Regions from separate parts of the Cupriavidus sp. 22TCCZM01-5 genome, predicted to be linked through region 3. Evidence: predicted binding sites of a transcription regulator. Region 3 holds the regulator's gene; each other region holds the start of a gene.

Region 1 (4,110 bases), on a different contig from region 3:
GGGCGTGGCGGCCTCGGCGCTGGCCGCGCTGAATATCTTCCTGTGCATCTTCGCCCTGCCGCTGCACTTCCAGCTCGTGCGCGGCGCCGATGCGTCGATGTCGGGCCTGCTGGTGATGCCCTTCCTGCTGGCCACCGTGGCGGGCAATTTCATCGTGGCGTGGCTGGCGCCGCGCGTGGGCCGCATGCGCGGCATCCTGACGGCTGGATTCGTGGCTGGGGTGCTGGGCCTCGCGGTGCTGGCGCTGTCCACGCCCGCCGTGCCGCTGGCGGTGGTGCTGCTGGCGATGACTGTGGGCGGCACCGGCCTGGGCATGACCATGGTCGGCACGCTGATGAGCGTGCAGAACGTGCTCGAGCGCCGCGACACGGGCGCCGGCACGGGCGCGCTGCTGGTGCTGCGCTCGCTCGGCAGCGCGCTTGGCGGCGCACTGGCCGGCACGCTGCTGACGGTGGAATTCCGTCACGCCACGGCTGCGGCCGGTGTCACGCAGGCGCTGGACCTGGGCGCGCTGCGACATGGCAGCGAAGCGCTCGCGCAGTTGTCGCCGATGGTGCGGCAGGTGCTTGCCGCGGGCGTTGAATCGGGCTTTCAGCTGATCTTTGCCGTAGGGGCTGTGGCGGCCCTCCTGGCACTGGGCATCGTGCGCTGCATGCCGGACCTGGAACTGCGCGGCAGCGTCACCGAACACGCCGCCACGCTGGCCATGGACTGAGCGGCCGGCCGGCGGCAAGCCCGGCATCGGCGTAAACTATCGCGTACCCGATACAGCGAGCCGTCCCGATTCCCGAGACAGGAGACTCCGCATGACCCGCCGTCACACCGCCCTCGCCGCTTCCGTTCGCCCTGCCATGCTTGCCGCGGTGCTTGCGCTTGCCGCTGCCAGCGCTGCCCTGCTGCCGCACCCCGCCCGTGCCGCCGACAAGCCAGCCGCCATCCCGGCCGCCGCACCGGCCGGCAACTGCCCGGCCTCGCTCAATTTCCAGTTCCCGCGCCTGCAGGACGAAGCGCCGCAGAACCTCTGCCAGTACACCGGCAAGGTCGTGCTGGTAGTCAATACCGCGAGCTATTGCGGCTTCACGCCGCAGTACGAAGGGCTCGAAGCGCTCTACGCCAAGTATCGCGATCGCGGGCTGGTGGTGCTGGGGTTCCCGTCCAATGACTTCGCGCAGGAGCCGGGGTCGTCCAAGGAAATCGCCGATTTCTGCTACAACACCTACGGCGTCAAGTTTCCGATGCTCGGCAAGTCGCACGTGCGCGGCGGCGAAGTCAATCCGATGTACGCGCTGCTGGCCAGGGAAACCGGTACTGCGCCGAAATGGAACTTCTACAAGTACCTGATCGACCGCAGCGGCAAGGTCGTGGCCAGCTACAACAGCATGACCAAGCCCGACGACAAGCAGTTCGTGGCGAAGATCGAACAGTTGCTGTCCAGCCCGCGTTGAGCGGTCCGTACCTGTCTTTCGCTTGCGACAGCCCGGCCATGGCCGGGCTGTTTTGCTTACGGAAATTGACCTGCATCAAGCTCCCATTGTTGCCCGCTGATTAACGTCGCCGCTTTCAGATGGCGGAGCGCGACGATGGGCATCACCTTGTACGACGCAGACGGACACACCTGCCTGATGTTTGCCGACCTGGTCGAGGAAGCGCATGGCGAGGTGGTGCAGACCAACCAGTTCCTGGTGGTGGACCACGGCCACGGCGCGCTGATCGATCCCGGCGGCAACATGACCTACAGCGAGCTGTACCTGGCCATCAGCCGCTACTTTCCGCCAAAGCAGCTTGACTACGTCCTGGCCTCGCACGCGGATCCGGATATCGTCGCCTCGGTCGGGCGCTGGCTGACGGGGTCGGATTGCCAGGTGCTCATCTCCAAGGTCTGGGCACGCTTTCTTCCGCATTTCTGCCAGGCGGGCAAGACCGCCGGCCGCATCGTCACGATTCCCGATGCCGGCGCGCATATCCCGCTCGGCCGCGGTTCGCTGCTTGCCCTGCCGGCGCACTTCCTGCACTCGGAGGGGAATTTCCAGTTCTACGACCCGGTCAGCAAGATCCTGTTCTCGGGCGACCTGGGTGCTGCCATGACGAGCGCCGGCGAAGCCGGCACCACGGTCACGGATTTCGATGCCCATGCACCGCGCATGCTGCCGTTCCATCAGCGCTACATGAGCGGCAACCGCGCCTGCCGGTTGTGGGCGGCCATGGCGCGAACGCTCGACATTGACTGGATCGTGCCGCAGCACGGGCCGTCGTTTCGTGGCAAGGCCATGGTGGCGCGCTTTATCGACTGGGTCGAGAACCTGCAATGCGGGCTGGACCTGCTCACGCCTAACCACTACCGCGTGCCGCCAGCCCGCGCCGCGATGGCCTGATCAGTCGCGGACCAGGCCTTCCGCGCGCATGGCTTCCTGCACGGCAGGGCGCGCGGCAACGCGCGAGAGGTATTGCTGCAGCGACGGGTAGGCCGACAGCGGCATCATCAGCATGCGTGCCCAGCCCATGATCGTGAAGCAGTAGGCATCGGCCACGGTGAAGGTGCTGCCGGTCAGGTACTCGCGGGACTGCAGGTGGCGGTCGAGTTCGGCGAAGCGCAGCTGCAGCTTGGCCTTGCACGCCTGCGCCGTGCTGTCGGCGGTTTCCTTGTGCCACAGCCACGGGCTGAACACCTTGTGCAGCTCGGTGGAGACCAGCGTGAGCCAGCCGTTGGCTTCGAGCCGCTCGCGCGTGCCGGCAGCCGGCAGCAGCTTGCGCTCGGGCACCAGGTCGGCGATGTACTGCAGAAGTGCCGAGACTTCGCTGTGGCGCGAGCCATCGTCAAGCTGCAGTAGTGGCACGTAGCCGCGCGGATTGACCGTATAGTAGTCGTCGGTGCCGTGCTCGGCTTCCACCAGCTTGTGGTGGATCAGGTCGACCTTGGCGAGCGTGACGGGCAGGCCCGCTTCACGCAGGGCGATGTGGACCGCCATCGAGCAGGCGCCGGGGGAATAGTAGAGCTTCATCAGGATGTCCTATGTCGCGTTGGGCGGCCACTGCGTCTTGCAGTGGCCGTGCAGGCAGTCTAGGACTCGCCCCGGTGGCAGGCAATGCGCAGGGGCGCGGAGCGGCCCTGCAAATTTGCACAGGAGCGTGCGATCAGGCGAGCAGTTGCGAGAGCGCTGCCGGCAGGCCCGCATTGGGCTTGCGCGGCGGGCGCGCGAAGCTGCCTTCGCGCGTGGTGCCGGCCTGCAGCGCGACCAGCGATTCGCAATGGCGCACGGCGCTGCTGACGCCATCGACGACCGGCACCGGAATGCGGCCCTTGAGCGAACGCGCCAGTCCCGCGAGCGGCGCGCCGGCGACGATGATCACGTCGGCGCCGTCTTCGCGCACGGCCTGCAGGCTCAGTTCTTCCAGGCGCGCGGCATGGTCTTCCTGCACGCTGCCGATATCGCGCAGCGGCTCCTGCAGCGAACGGATGCTGGCCAGGCGCGAGGCGAGCCCGTTGCTGGCCACGCATTCGCGATACCACGCCTCGATCCGATGCGAGATCGCAATGATCGAGAAGCGCTGGCCCAGCAGGCAGGCGCTGGCCAGCGCGGCTTCGGTCATGCCGACCACGGGCACGTCGAACAGCTCCTTGAGGCCGGCCAGGCCCGGGTCGCCGAACGCGGCGACCACGAGGCCGTCGAACTTGCCGGCATGTTCGGCGGCCGCGCACGCGGTGGCGTAGCCGCCGACCAGCGCTTCAAAGCGCGTTTCGATATAGGCCACGCCGAACTGCGCGGTGGCCATGGTGATCTGCGTTTCGGGCGCGGCGGTGCGCAGGGCTTCCGCGTGGATCAGGTCGGTGACCGACTCGCTGATGTTGGGGTTGACGATCAGGAGATTCATGTTGGGTTTGCGATGGATTCTGGTTCAGACCTCGGGTTGCCCCGCTTCGAGGAACCTGCCGCGTCCGGCCGCGGGCTCCAGATACTCGCCATTGCGCACGAGCATGTCGCCGCGCGAGAAGGCGGTCACGGGCCAGCCCGTCACTTCGATGCCCTCATACGGCGTGTAGTCGACCGCGTGATGCAGCGCACTGTTGGTGATGCGCACCTTGCGTGCGGGATCCCACAGCACGATGTCGGC
Region 2 (4,110 bases), on a different contig from region 3:
ACGCCTGCCATGAGCATCGCCCGGAACTGGCGATGGTGGACTCTGCCAAGGGCATCTCGAACCTGCACGCACCGAACGACGTGATCGTCGACGCCTCGATGCCGGCCATGATCCGTATCGGCGGCAAGATGTGGGGCGCCGATGGCCGCACCAAGGACACCAAGTGCCTGATCCCGGAATCGACCTTCGCCCGCATCTATCAGGAAATCATCAACTTCTGCAAGACCAACGGCGCCTTTGATCCGGTGACGATGGGTACCGTGCCGAACGTGGGCCTGATGGCGCAAAAGGCCGAAGAGTACGGCTCGCACGACAAGACCTTCGAGATCCCCGAAGACGGCGAAGCCCGCATCGTCGACAACGCCACCGGTGAAGTGCTGACGGCCCTGACGCAGAAGGTCGAGACGGGCGACATCTGGCGCATGTGCCAGGTCAAGGACGCGCCGATCCGCGACTGGGTCAAGCTTGCCGTCACGCGCGCGCGCAACTCGGGCATGCCGGCCGTGTTCTGGCTGGACCCGTACCGTCCGCACGAGGCCGAGCTGATCAAGAAGGTGGAAACCTACCTGAAGGATTACGACACCAAGGGCCTCGAGATCCATATCATGTCGCAGGTCCGCGCCATGCGTTACACGCTCGAGCGCGTGATCCGCGGCCTGGACACCATCTCGGTGACCGGCAACATCCTGCGCGACTACCTGACCGACCTGTTCCCGATCATGGAACTGGGCACCAGCGCCAAGATGCTGTCGATCGTCCCGCTGATGGCCGGTGGCGGCATGTACGAAACCGGTGCTGGCGGTTCGGCGCCGAAGCACGTGGCGCAGCTCGTGGAAGAAAACCACCTGCGCTGGGACTCGCTGGGTGAATTCCTGGCGCTGGCCGTGTCGCTGGAAGAGCTTGGCATCAAGTCGGGCAACGACAAGGCGAAGATCCTGGCCAAGACGCTGGACGCCGCCACCGGCAAGCTGCTGGACAACGCCAAGAGCCCGTCGCCCAAGACCGGCCAGCTCGACAACCGCGGCAGCCAGTTCTACCTGGCCATGTACTGGGCCCAGGAACTCGCCGCGCAAACCGAAGACGCCGGCCTGGCAGCGACGTTCGCGCCGCTGGCCAAGCAGCTCACCGACAACGAGAAGACCATTGTCGGCGAACTGTCCGACGTGCAGGGCAAGCCCGTGGACATCGGCGGCTACTACATGCCGGACGCTGAAAAGCTGTCCGCCGTGATGCGCCCGAGCAAGACGCTGAACGCAGCCCTGGCATCGGTCCAGGCCTGATCGGCACATCCGACCCGCGGGCACCGACGGTGCCTGCCAGGAGCCGGAGGTTGGCATTTCCTGATGCCGCCTCCGGCTTTTTTTGTTTCTTTTCGCCGCCGTGTCGACGTTCGCAGAAATTCAAAATATTTGAATAAGACATCCTGAGCAGACCCCGGAAGCATCGGGATCTCTGGCCTATAGTTGCTTACACGAACGACACACCTGAAACAGGAAGCGTTCTGAAAAATTCAACCAAGCCGGAGATCATCATGTCGAGCACTACCGTTGTCCGTACCGTTGCTTCCGCCCTTCTGCTGTCGCTCGCCGCGGCAGTCGGCGTTGCCCATGCCGCCCCGTCGACGAGCACGCACGCCGGGGATCGCTATGGCTACGAGTTCCGCGTGCGCAATGCGGATCCGTATAGCGACGGCGCCCGCTTCGTCGCCGATGCCCATGCCGGCGACCGCTACGGTTACCAGTTCCGGACAGCAGACCCCTACACCGACGGCGCCCGCACGGTAGCCGGCCTGGAGCGCAGCGGCGTTTCGGCCAGCCCGGCGCGCAGCTTCGACCCCTACAGCGACGGCGCGCACGCCTGACGCAGGCGCCCATCGCGAAACGAGCGAAACGAGACAGGAGATCCCCATGACCGTTCGTGACAACGCACTGATCCTGGCCGGGTGGGTGGTGCTTTGCCTGGGCAGCGGCGTGCTGACGAAGCTGGCGGCCCAGGTGCTCTCCTTCTGAGCCGCTTGCAGCATTCAGGCTGAACGCTTCGTTCGGTGGCGATCCTCGCGACTTGATTTACGGCAAACGAGGCACGGCATCGGCGCGCCATACTGATTGCCACATTCTCGTTACATCGGCACAGGGTCGCGTGCCTGTCACCATGGCAAAGAAATTCCCGCTGCATCCGAGCCATCCCGAGCGCATCTGCTGGGGCTGCGACAAGTATTGTCCGGTGGACGCCATGGGCTGCGGCAATGGCTCGAGCCGCACCCAGCATCCTGCGGAGTTGCTCGGCGACGACTGGCTGGAGTTTGGCGACTGGGGCATCGAGCCCGATCGTCCGAAGGCCAATTGATGCGGCCCCTGGCGTGCTGTATCGGGCCTTGAGACCATTGTCGTGCCGCAGAGCCGCCTAGCCTTCCAGGCCCGGTCACAACGCAGCTTGCCGCGTCAGGCTGGCGTGTTCCGTGCTTGAAGCCAGACACCTGACATCTTATCGGCGGGATTCCAGCCGTCGCCGGACAGTGGTGGCCCGCAAGCACCACACCGGGCTGACCCGCCAGGCTGCGCGGTGCCGATTACAATGCTTTGATCGCGCCATCCCCTACCGGCAGTCTTTTCAACGGACGAACGATCATGCTGAAGCTCCAAGACCCCACCCTGCTGCGCCAGCAGTGCTATATCGACGGACGCTGGACCGACGGCGAACGCCACATCGACGTTACCAACCCGGCCACGGGCGAGCGCGTGGCGCAAGTGCCGCAGTTCGGCGCCGCGGAGGCCCGCCAGGCGGTCGAGGCCGCCAACCGCGCGCTGCCGGCGTGGCGCGCGCGCCTGGCCAAGGAACGTTCGGCGCTGCTGCGCAAGTGGTTCGAACTGATCCTGGCCAACCAGGATGACCTGGCGCGCATCATGACCGCCGAGCAAGGCAAGCCGTTTGCCGAGGCCAAGGGCGAGATCGCCTACGCGGCGTCGTTCATCGAATGGTTTGCCGAGGAAGGCAAGCGCGTTTACGGCGAAACGATTCCCGCGCCGGTCAGCAACCAGCGCATCGTCGTGACCAAGGAGCCTGTGGGCGTCTGCGCGGCGATTACCCCCTGGAACTTCCCGGCAGCCATGATCACGCGCAAGGCCGGCCCGGCGCTGGCCGCCGGCTGCACCATGGTAGTCAAGCCAGCGTCGCAAACCCCGCTGACGGCGCTGGCACTGGCGGCGCTGGCGGAGCGGGCCGGTATCCCGGCCGGTGTCCTGTCGGTGATCACGGGCTCGGCGGGAGCCATCGGCGGCGAACTGAGCAGCAACCCGCTGGTGCGCAAGCTGACGTTCACGGGTTCCACCGAGGTAGGCCGCGTGCTGATGGCGCAGACCGCATCCACCATCAAGAAAGTGTCGATGGAACTCGGCGGCAATGCGCCCTTTATCGTGTTCGACGATGCCGACCTGGATGCCGCGGTCGAGGGCGCCATCATCTCCAAGTACCGGAACGCCGGCCAGACCTGCGTCTGCGCGAACCGGATCTATGTGCAGGACAAGGTCTACGACGCATTCGCGCAGAAGCTGGTGGCAGCAGTCGCCGCGCTGAAGGTCGGCAATGGCATGGACGAAGGCGTGCGCATCGGCCCGCTGATCGATGAGAAGGCCGTGGCCAAGGTCGAAGAGCATATCGCGGATGCGCTTGGCAAGGGCGCGCGCGTGTTGCAGGGCGGTCATCGGCACGGGCTTGGCCATACGTTCTTCGAGCCGACCATCCTGGCCGACGTCGCGCCCGGCATGCTGGTCGCGCGCGAAGAAACCTTTGGTCCGCTGGCGCCGCTGTTCCGCTTCACGACCGAGGACGATGTCGTGGCCATGGCCAATGACACGGAGTTCGGCCTGGCCAGCTACTTCTATGCGCGCGACCTCGGCCGCGTCTGGCGCGTCTCGGAGCGGCTCGAATACGGCATGGTCGGCGTGAACACGGGGCTGATCTCCAACGAGGTCGCGCCGTTTGGCGGCGTGAAGCAGTCCGGTGTCGGCCGAGAGGGCTCACACTACGGCATCGAGGACTACCTGGTGATCAAGTACACCTGCATGGCCGGCATCTGACCGGCGCCCGCCGCGCGGCGGTTAGCGCTTGGCA
Region 3 (4,110 bases):
TGCACGAACCTCTTGCACGCGCCCATATGGGCAGACATGGCCTCCGGCTAAAGTCCGCCTCGGCCGCAAGAAAAACGGATATCGGAAGCAAGGCCAGCAATGACTGCACCACGGCCGCAAAGCCAGCCGGACTTTTGAACAGATATTGTGAACCGGATGGACTGCGGAAAGGTTCGGTGCCGAATTGTCGGCGCTTTGCCCGAAACCCTGGGCGCGCCCCCTTTTTGGAAGGGCTGCCGGGCGCCGCTCGGAACCACGCCGCGCGATACCGCAATGGAGATGATTGTATGGCATTCCAGCCCACACCTGCAACCACCGCGCGGCGCCAGAGCGTATGGAGTGGTTTCAGAACACCAGGCAGAACCCATGCTCTGCCAGGGAATGTGGCAACAACACCGCTCGGCCGATTCCCAATGCACCGAATGCCATGACGGCCAAGCCGGCCCCGACCCTTACCCAGCTCCGGCGCGACCAGGCGCGCAAAAGCCCCGAAAAGCTCGACAGCGCCAGCAGATTAGGCAACGTACCGAGGCCAAAGGCGCCCATCACCAGCGCCCCCGAGGGCGCATTTCCGGCCAGCAATGCAAGGGCCAGGGCCCCATAAACCATGCCGCAGGGCACCAAACCCCAAGCCAATCCCATCCCATAGCGGCGTGCCAGGCCGCCCCGCCGAGCCTTGGCTTCCGTCGTCTTTCTGCCCAATCGAGCCATGCCGGCGGCACTGGCGCTAACCGCACGCGCCGCGAGGCGCTCCAGCCACACGATGGTAAAGGCCTCGCCGCGTATCAAGCGCCAGCCAGACAGTAGCAGCAAGGCGCTGCCGACTCCGAACAGCCAGCGCTGAACGGGCAGATAGTCCTGACGCCAGGCCGTCGCCCCCAAGGCGCCCAGCAGCGCACCAAGCAGCATGTAGGTGGAAATACGCCCGACATGCATGACAAGGAGCTCCACGAGCCAGTCCTGTGGGCGCCGCACAACGGCAACGGGTACGCCGGCGGCGCGTTGCTCGACAGCCAGCGCTACGCCACCACACATGGCAGCGCAGTGGAAGCCCCCTAGCAAGGCGAGCATGAAAACACTGAGTAGCACACCAAAAGTCAACTGCAACTCCCTACCGCATCACATCGCGCGTTAAAATGCACGTATTGCGCCCTCGCCGCTCCAATACTGCAGGTTCCAATTGCTAACATCCATCCCCGTCACCGAGATGTCGCCCCGTTGCTCCACTTGCGGCATGGGGCAATTGTGCCTGCCGGTGGGCATGAGCCAGCAGGACCTGCAGAAGATGGACACCCTGGTGCAGGAACGTGTCCGTGTCCACAAGGGCGAAACCCTTTACCGCATGGGCGATCCGCTGACTGCGGTCTATGCCATTCGCTTCGGCACCCTGAAGACGCATGTCACCACGGAAGACGGCCGCTCGCAAATCACCGGTTTCCACTTGCCAGGCGAAGTGGTCGGCCTCGACGGCCTGGGAGAGATGCAGCACGCCTCGGATGCCACCGCGCTCGAAGACACGGAGGTATGCGTCGTTCGCCTGGCCGATCTCCAGTCGCTGTCCATCGACCTGCCATCGTTGCAGCAGCAGTTCCTGCGCCTGATGGGCAAGGAAATCTCGCATGACCAGCTCATGCTCGTCACGCTTGGCTCCATGCGCGCCGAGGAGCGGCTTGCCGCGTTCCTCATCAACCTGTCCGAGCGCTTGTCCGCCCGCGGGTATTCGTCGACCGAGTTCGTCATGCGCATGAGCCGGGAAGAAATCGGCAGCTACCTGGGTCTGAAGCTCGAAACGGTCAGCCGTCTGTTCTCACGATTTGCCGAGGCCGGCTTGATCCAGATCCGTCAACGTCACGTCAAGCTAGTCGACATGGCGGGCATCAAGCAAGTCTACAGCCGCTCCTGCTGAGGCCATCTGACCGCCTCGCGTGGCAAGGCGGTCAATTCCTGCCGCTTCTTACTCCAGCTCGTCCGTTTCGCTGAGCTTTGTCGGCATGGTGTACAGCGTCAGTCCGCTGGACAATGCGCAGAATATCCAGGCCAGCAGGAAACCGATCGTATAGACCGCCTCGCGCGAGGCCTCGATCGGCTGACCGAAGAAATTCAGGTCACCAGGGTCCACCACGGAAAACACAGTTGCCGTGGCAACCCCGGCCATCAGGAACGCCGGCCACAGTACCCACATCAGCCAGCGCAGCCTCATGGCTGCCTCGCTTGCGGTGCCTTGGCACTGCCCGAGGCACCTGCCACCTTCTCGACAACCAGGCCATGCCGGGCCACACCATCGACCACTGGCCGGTCAGGATGAGTGGAAGCCAGCCAGATAGTCACGCCGCAAGCCACCATGGCCAGCAACGGGCCACTCATCAGCAGCCACGGCCACGGCTCTTTCCACCACGGATTGCTTTCTTGCATCGTCTTGCCCCCTTCGTCAACGCCTCATCGAGGCGCTCGCGGTTTGGTACGGCACAGCGCCGACGCGCCGTGCCGCCCTTAGCATCACAAATTGCGTGGCACGATGAAACTGGTAGATTGCCTGATTTGCGCACTACCTTGCCCCGCACCTTCGCTGGTCACTGTCACGCTGATCTTGTGCGTACCTTGCGCGGCATCGTCGATCGGCACGCGAATCCGGATCGGCACCAGCCTGTTCGATGTCGGCGCCAGAGCCTGCGCGTCCGGATCGTACTCGACGGTCATGTTCTTCAGTTCGTCGCTCTCGGCCTTCACGCTGATGCGCATGGGCGCCTCGGTGGTATTGATGAGTTGCAGTCGATAGACGTTTTCGATCCAGCGCCCGTCCACCTCACGCCCAAGCGCCCCGCGGTCGCGGATGATGTCCACTTTCAATGGCGTGCGCAGCGCAAGCGAAGCCACGAAACCTGCAACCATCACCAGCCAGATAATCGAGTAGATGATGGTCCGCGGCCGCACCAGCCGCTTGCGCGCCGCAGCGGCCGACAGCGCCTTGCGCATGGCATTCTCGGACGTATAGCGGATCAGCCCGCGCGGGTAGTCCATCTTGTCCATGACCTGGTTGCATGCATCGATGCAGGCACCGCAACCGATGCACTCGTATTGCAACCCGTCACGGATATCGATGCCGGTCGGGCACACCTGCACGCAGATGCTGCAGTTGACGCAGTCACCTAGCCCGGCCTGGTGATGATCCACCTTGCGCGACCGGCTGCCGCGCGGCTCGCCGCGCCCGACGTCGTAGGTGACCACATAGGTGTCGCGGTCGACCATCACGCTCTGGAACCGCGCATACGGACACATGTACTTGCAGACCTGCTCGCGCATGAAGCCTGCATTCCCCCACGTGGCGAAGGCGTAAAAAAGCATCCAGAACGCCTGCCACGGACCCAGCGAGAAGCTCAGCACCTGGCCGCCAAGCTCACGGATCGGCGCAAAGTAGCCAATGAACGTGAAGCCCGTCCACAGCGCGACCAGTATCCACAGGGAGTGCTTGGTAGCCTTCAGGCGGAACTTGCGCGCGCTCCAGGGATCACCGTCCAGGCGGATCCGCGCGAAGCGGTCGCCTTCGACATGTCGCTCGATCCACATGAATATTTCGGTGTAGACCGTCTGTGGACACGCGTAGCCGCAGAAAAGCCGGCCGGCAATCGCCGTGAACAGGAACAGCGCCAGCGCGGAAATCACCAGCAGGACGGCAAGATAGATGACATCCTGTGGCCAGAGCACCAGTCCGAAGATATAGAACTTGCGCGCGCCAAGGTCGAACAGCACGGCCTGTCTGCCATTCCATTGCAGCCAGGGCGTGCCGTAGTAGATAAGCTGGGTCAGGAGTACCATCCAGACCCGCCAGTTGGAGAACGCGCCCGTCACCGAGCGCGGGTATATCTTGCGTCGAACCTCGTAGAGCGTTTCGTCGGAGGTTTCGACAGGCGACGACGCCGGCCCTTGCGGGCCGGCCGCGCGGGCCAGTGGTTCTGTCCCGGGTGCATTCATGGATGCGCTCCTTCAGCCGCGATCGCGCATCCCGGACCTGAGTCGGTGGTCATTGTCCTGAGCCTCCGGTATTGGAAAGGCCCCAGACGTAGGCCGTCAGCATGCGGATGCGCTCGGGAGTCAGGATCTCCTCGTGCGCCG
Region 4 (4,110 bases), on a different contig from region 3:
CCTTCGACGAGCGCCAGGCCCAGTCGCGCTGGACCAACACGCTCGAGTTCCTTGACTGGCTCAAGCGCAAGGGCACGCGGCCCGAACCGGAGGGCGAGGGCGAAGCCACCGGTTTCGACAATACCGACGGCTTCGGCGACGAAGGCAAGAACCTGCTCGAACTGACCCAGACCGTGGCGCTGATGAGCATGCTGGAAGGGCGCGAGGAAGACCCCGACGCGGTGCGGCTGTCGACGCTGCACGCGTCCAAGGGCCTCGAATATCCGCATGTGTTCCTGGTTGGCGTGGAAGAGGGCATCCTGCCCCATTGCCGCGAGGACGAGGACATGGGTGACGAGAAGATCGAGGAAGAGCGGCGCCTGATGTACGTGGGTATCACGCGTGCCCAGCGCAGCCTGCATATCAGCTGGTGCAAGAAGCGCAAGCGCGCGCGGGAGACATATTCCTGCGAGCCTTCGCGCTTCATCGGCGAGATGAAGCTGGAAGAGGCGCCCGCGCCGAAGGATGAGACACCGGCAATGAGTCCCAAGGACCGGCTTGGCGCGCTGAAGGCTTTGCTCGGCAATGGTGGCAAGGCGGCGCAGGGGTGAGATTTGCGGGAGGCAATATTGCCGATACCAAGCGATATGAATGGGACATGGCCCACGTGCCGGCGCGGGCCTAATATTTTCCGGCGTTGGCGCGGAGCTGTCTTGTGCGGGCGTCGGGCGGTGACGCGGGAATAGGGAAGGGTTGGGGGTGTCGTGTGTTTCGCCGGCTACGCCGGCGAAACAGCGGCGCCTGCCAAGCACGACAACCCCACCATCACCCATCCCCGCACTCCGCTTATCGCCTTGATCTCAGGCGCGCACGCCCGTGTATCGGGCCTGATACAAAGGCGCCACAGGGACCTACCGCGCGCCTGAAGCGGCCAGCTGCACGTAGCGCGAGCCGCGCTGGCCCTGCGTGAAGTCGAGCGTGAAATCGCCCACGTCGATGCGTGCCTGCAGCGCGCGCCGCAGTTCCACCGTGCCGTTGCCGTGCCACCCGCCCAGGGCGCGCACCAGCCACGCCGCGCCGATGTATCCGGCGATGGTCGCAGGCGAGGGCGGTTCATCGAGGTATTGCTTCATGCGGGCCACATGCTCCTTGACCACGCGCAGCGTGGCGGCCTGCGGGCCGGGGGCGACCTGCGTCAGCACCATGCCGCCCGGGTAGCCTGCGCCGAGCACTTCGCGCGCGACCGCAGGGCTGACCGCGGACAACCCGACCAGGAATCCGTACCAGCCTTGCGCGGCCAGCGCGCGGCCCAGGCTCGCATAGGCGAGCGTATCGCCCGCTACGATCACGGCACCCGGCCGTTGCGCCGCGATGGTGCGCGCTGCGGCGTCCGGGCTGCCGCCCAGCGGCACCGCGCGCGTGCCCGTCGTGGATTCCAGCCGGGTCAGCCACGATGCACCGTTGCCGGACGCGGTGGCGGCGAACTCCGCCGAAACCGCCAGGGCCACGCGGGTCAGCCCATAGTCGCGCAACTGCTTCACCGCGGCGTCGAGCTCGGCCTGGTAGTCGGCCCGCGTGAACCAGACGTTGTCCGCGCTCAGGGCAAGGCCCGAGAGCGGCGCCACGATCTGCACGCCGCGCCGGTGCAGTTCGGGCGAGGCCGCCAGCGCGGGCAGCAACCGGTCGCCCGGACCGAACAGCAACTCGGCATGCTCGCTATCCACGAGCGACAGTGCCTGCGCGAGCGCCGCGCGCGGATCGGCATCGGCGTCGCGCACGACATGCGCGATCCGCACGGGCCCTCCCGTGGCGTTGGCCGCGTCGAACATGACCTTGGCGCCCGCCAGATAGTCGCGCGCCAGATCGGCCTGCGCGCCGCTGCGGTCGAGCAGGTGCCCGACCACGGCAGTGCGCCGGGCCGGTGACTGGGCCAGGACCGGCGGCGTGGCGGCCAGTCCGCCAAGCGCCAGCATCAGCTGGCGGCGTCGCGGGGAGTCTGGCAGCGCTTCGCCGCGCAGCGATGGGTACGGCAAACAGGGCAGGATTGAAGGCATGGGAACACGGTTGGCTGAGCGATCCGGGCGGTGGCTGCCGGAGATGCGGGGCGCAGCGTATCCGGCATCCGTGACAGAAATGTGACGCAGTCCCCCCGCTCACGAGGGGTGTGCGCAAGCATTGCGGCGGTGGTGCTTGACGCGGGTCAAGTCCCTGCACGCGTCGCGGAACTAGCATGGACCGTCAAACTCCCCGATAAGTCCGCCCCCATGAACACGTCATCCACGCCATCCGCGGCGCTCGACCGCCGCGCCTTGTCCGACTTCCGCGCGCTGGCAGGCCGAATCGACGGCAACGGTCCGCGTTATACGTCCTACCCCACGGCAGACCGCTTCCATGGCGGCTTCGACGAAGCCGCCTATCATGCTGCGCTGGCGGACTGCGGCGCGGCGGCGCCGGCGCCGTTGTCGCTGTACCTGCACATCCCGTTCTGCGAGAACATCTGCTACTACTGCGGCTGCAACAAGGTCATCACGCGTGACCATGGGCGCAGCGCCAAATACGTGAGCTACCTAGGGCGCGAAATGGCCCTTGCTGCGGCACACCTTGGCGGGCGCAGGCAGGTGTTGCAATCGCACTGGGGTGGTGGCACACCGACTTTCCTGAACCCGGCCGAGATGCGCCGCGTGATGGCTTCGCTGCACGAGCACTTCGACCTGCCGGCCGACGGCGAGCACTCGATCGAGATCGATCCGCGCCGCGTCGACCACGAACGCATGGCGTTGCTCGCCGAACTCGGCTTCAACCGTGTCAGCCTCGGCGTGCAGGATTTCGATCCCGAAGTCCAGCAGGCCATCCATCGCGTGCAGCCGTTCGAGGAAACCCGGGCGGTGGTCGATGCTTCGCGCGAACTGGGGTTCCGCTCGGTCAGCCTGGACCTGATCTACGGGCTGCCGCACCAGACCACGGCGCGCTTCAACGCGACGGTGGAGCGGGTACTGACGTTGCGGCCGGACCGGCTCTCGGTCTACAGCTACGCGCACCTGCCGCACGTCTTCAAGCCGCAGCGGCGCATCGATGAAAACGCCTTGCCGAGCGCGGGCGAGAAGCTCGACATTCTGGTCTCCACGATCGAGCGCCTGACCGCCGCCGGCTACGTCTATATCGGCATGGACCACTTCGCGCTGCCCGACGATGACCTCGCCGTGGCCCAGCGCGAGGGCCGGTTGCAGCGCAATTTCCAGGGCTACTCCACGCATGCCGGCTATGACCAGCTCGGCTTCGGCATTTCCGCGATCGGAGCCGTGGCGGGACGATACGTGCAGAACGCGCGCACGCTGGACGACTATTACGCTGCGCTCGACGACGGCCGGCTGCCGGTCATACGTGGCTTCGCGATGGAGCGCGACGATCATCTGCGCCGCGAGATCATCGGCGCGCTGATGTGCAACGGCGTGCTCGACATCGCGCAGATCGAGGCACGCCATGGCATCGATTTCGCGGACGTGTTCGCCGCGGAGCTCGGCGATCTCGACCGGCTCGGTGCCGATGGCCTGGTCCGCCGCGAGCCGGGCCGCATCGAGGTGACCATACTGGGCCGCCTGCTCGTGCGCCGCGTGGCCATGGTGTTCGACCGGTACCTGCGCGAAGATGCCGCGCGGCCGCCTGCCGCGCAGCCAGCCGCCAACGACGGTGCCGAGCCGGTGCGGTTCGTGCCGCGGTACTCGCGCGTGGTCTGAACCGGCGGCGCCATTCCTGGCGCACGGCGACAGGCGAAGAACCAAAAAAAAGCCCGCGAACCAGTCGCGGGCTTTTTTTACAGCGCAGCCGGTATTACTTGGCAGCGCTCGCCATGTAGTCGGCGGCGGCGAGCACGTCGGCGTCCGGGCCGGCATAACCGCCCTTCGGCGGCATCACGCCCTTGCCCTTCAGCGCGAAGTTGTGGACAGCGTCCATGCCTTCCTTCAGGCGTGGTGCCCAGGCGGCCTTGTCGCCGAACTTGGGAGCACCGGCAACGCCAGCAGCATGGCAGGCGGCGCAGACCTGGTCATAGACCTTCTTGCCCACATCGGCGGACGCCGCGGCAGGTGCAGCGGCCGGTGCCGGCGCAGCAGCAGCGGGCGCTGCCGGGGCGGC

What was found. The regulator FNR, encoded in region 3, switches genes on or off when oxygen is low (the NO sensors DNR and NnrR bind a similar motif). The targets are predictions, from matches to a motif close to TTGATNNNNATCAA.
Region 1: the regulator FNR is predicted to act here: its motif matches at 1,511-1,524, upstream of AC3FNH_RS21440 (oxygen-binding di-iron domain-containing protein).
Region 2: the regulator FNR is predicted to act here: its motif matches at 2,062-2,075, upstream of AC3FNH_RS22665 (DUF3079 domain-containing protein).
Region 4: the regulator FNR is predicted to act here: its motif matches at 2,170-2,183, upstream of hemN (oxygen-independent coproporphyrinogen III oxidase).

Annotation. Positions count from the first base shown of each region.
Region 1 is NZ_JBYOJR010000024.1:79,777-83,886, reverse strand. It holds gene AC3FNH_RS21450 (MDR family MFS transporter) at 1-715, shown strand, start outside; gene AC3FNH_RS21445 (glutathione peroxidase) at 807-1,445, shown strand; gene AC3FNH_RS21440 (oxygen-binding di-iron domain-containing protein) at 1,581-2,372, shown strand; gene gstA (glutathione transferase GstA) at 2,373-2,999, opposite strand; gene AC3FNH_RS21430 (aspartate/glutamate racemase family protein) at 3,133-3,870, opposite strand; gene hydA (dihydropyrimidinase) at 3,895-4,110, opposite strand, start outside.
Region 2 is NZ_JBYOJR010000027.1:37,189-41,298, forward strand. It holds gene AC3FNH_RS22655 (NADP-dependent isocitrate dehydrogenase) at 1-1,280, shown strand, start outside; gene AC3FNH_RS22660 (hypothetical protein) at 1,532-1,861, shown strand; gene AC3FNH_RS22665 (DUF3079 domain-containing protein) at 2,152-2,346, shown strand; gene gabD (NADP-dependent succinate-semialdehyde dehydrogenase) at 2,628-4,076, shown strand; gene AC3FNH_RS22675 (hypothetical protein) at 4,098-4,110, opposite strand, start outside.
Region 3 is NZ_JBYOJR010000002.1:192,127-196,236, forward strand. It holds gene AC3FNH_RS02990 (sulfite exporter TauE/SafE family protein) at 346-1,101, opposite strand; gene fnr (fumarate/nitrate reduction transcriptional regulator Fnr) at 1,181-1,906, shown strand; gene AC3FNH_RS03000 (hypothetical protein) at 1,955-2,200, opposite strand; gene AC3FNH_RS03005 (FixH family protein) at 2,197-2,412, opposite strand; gene ccoG (cytochrome c oxidase accessory protein CcoG) at 2,497-3,969, opposite strand; gene ccoP (cytochrome-c oxidase, cbb3-type subunit III) at 4,019-4,110, opposite strand, start outside.
Region 4 is NZ_JBYOJR010000010.1:52,829-56,938, forward strand. It holds gene AC3FNH_RS12140 (UvrD-helicase domain-containing protein) at 1-590, shown strand, start outside; gene AC3FNH_RS12145 (ABC transporter substrate-binding protein) at 891-2,033, opposite strand; gene hemN (oxygen-independent coproporphyrinogen III oxidase) at 2,244-3,713, shown strand; gene AC3FNH_RS12155 (c-type cytochrome) at 3,808-4,110, opposite strand, start outside.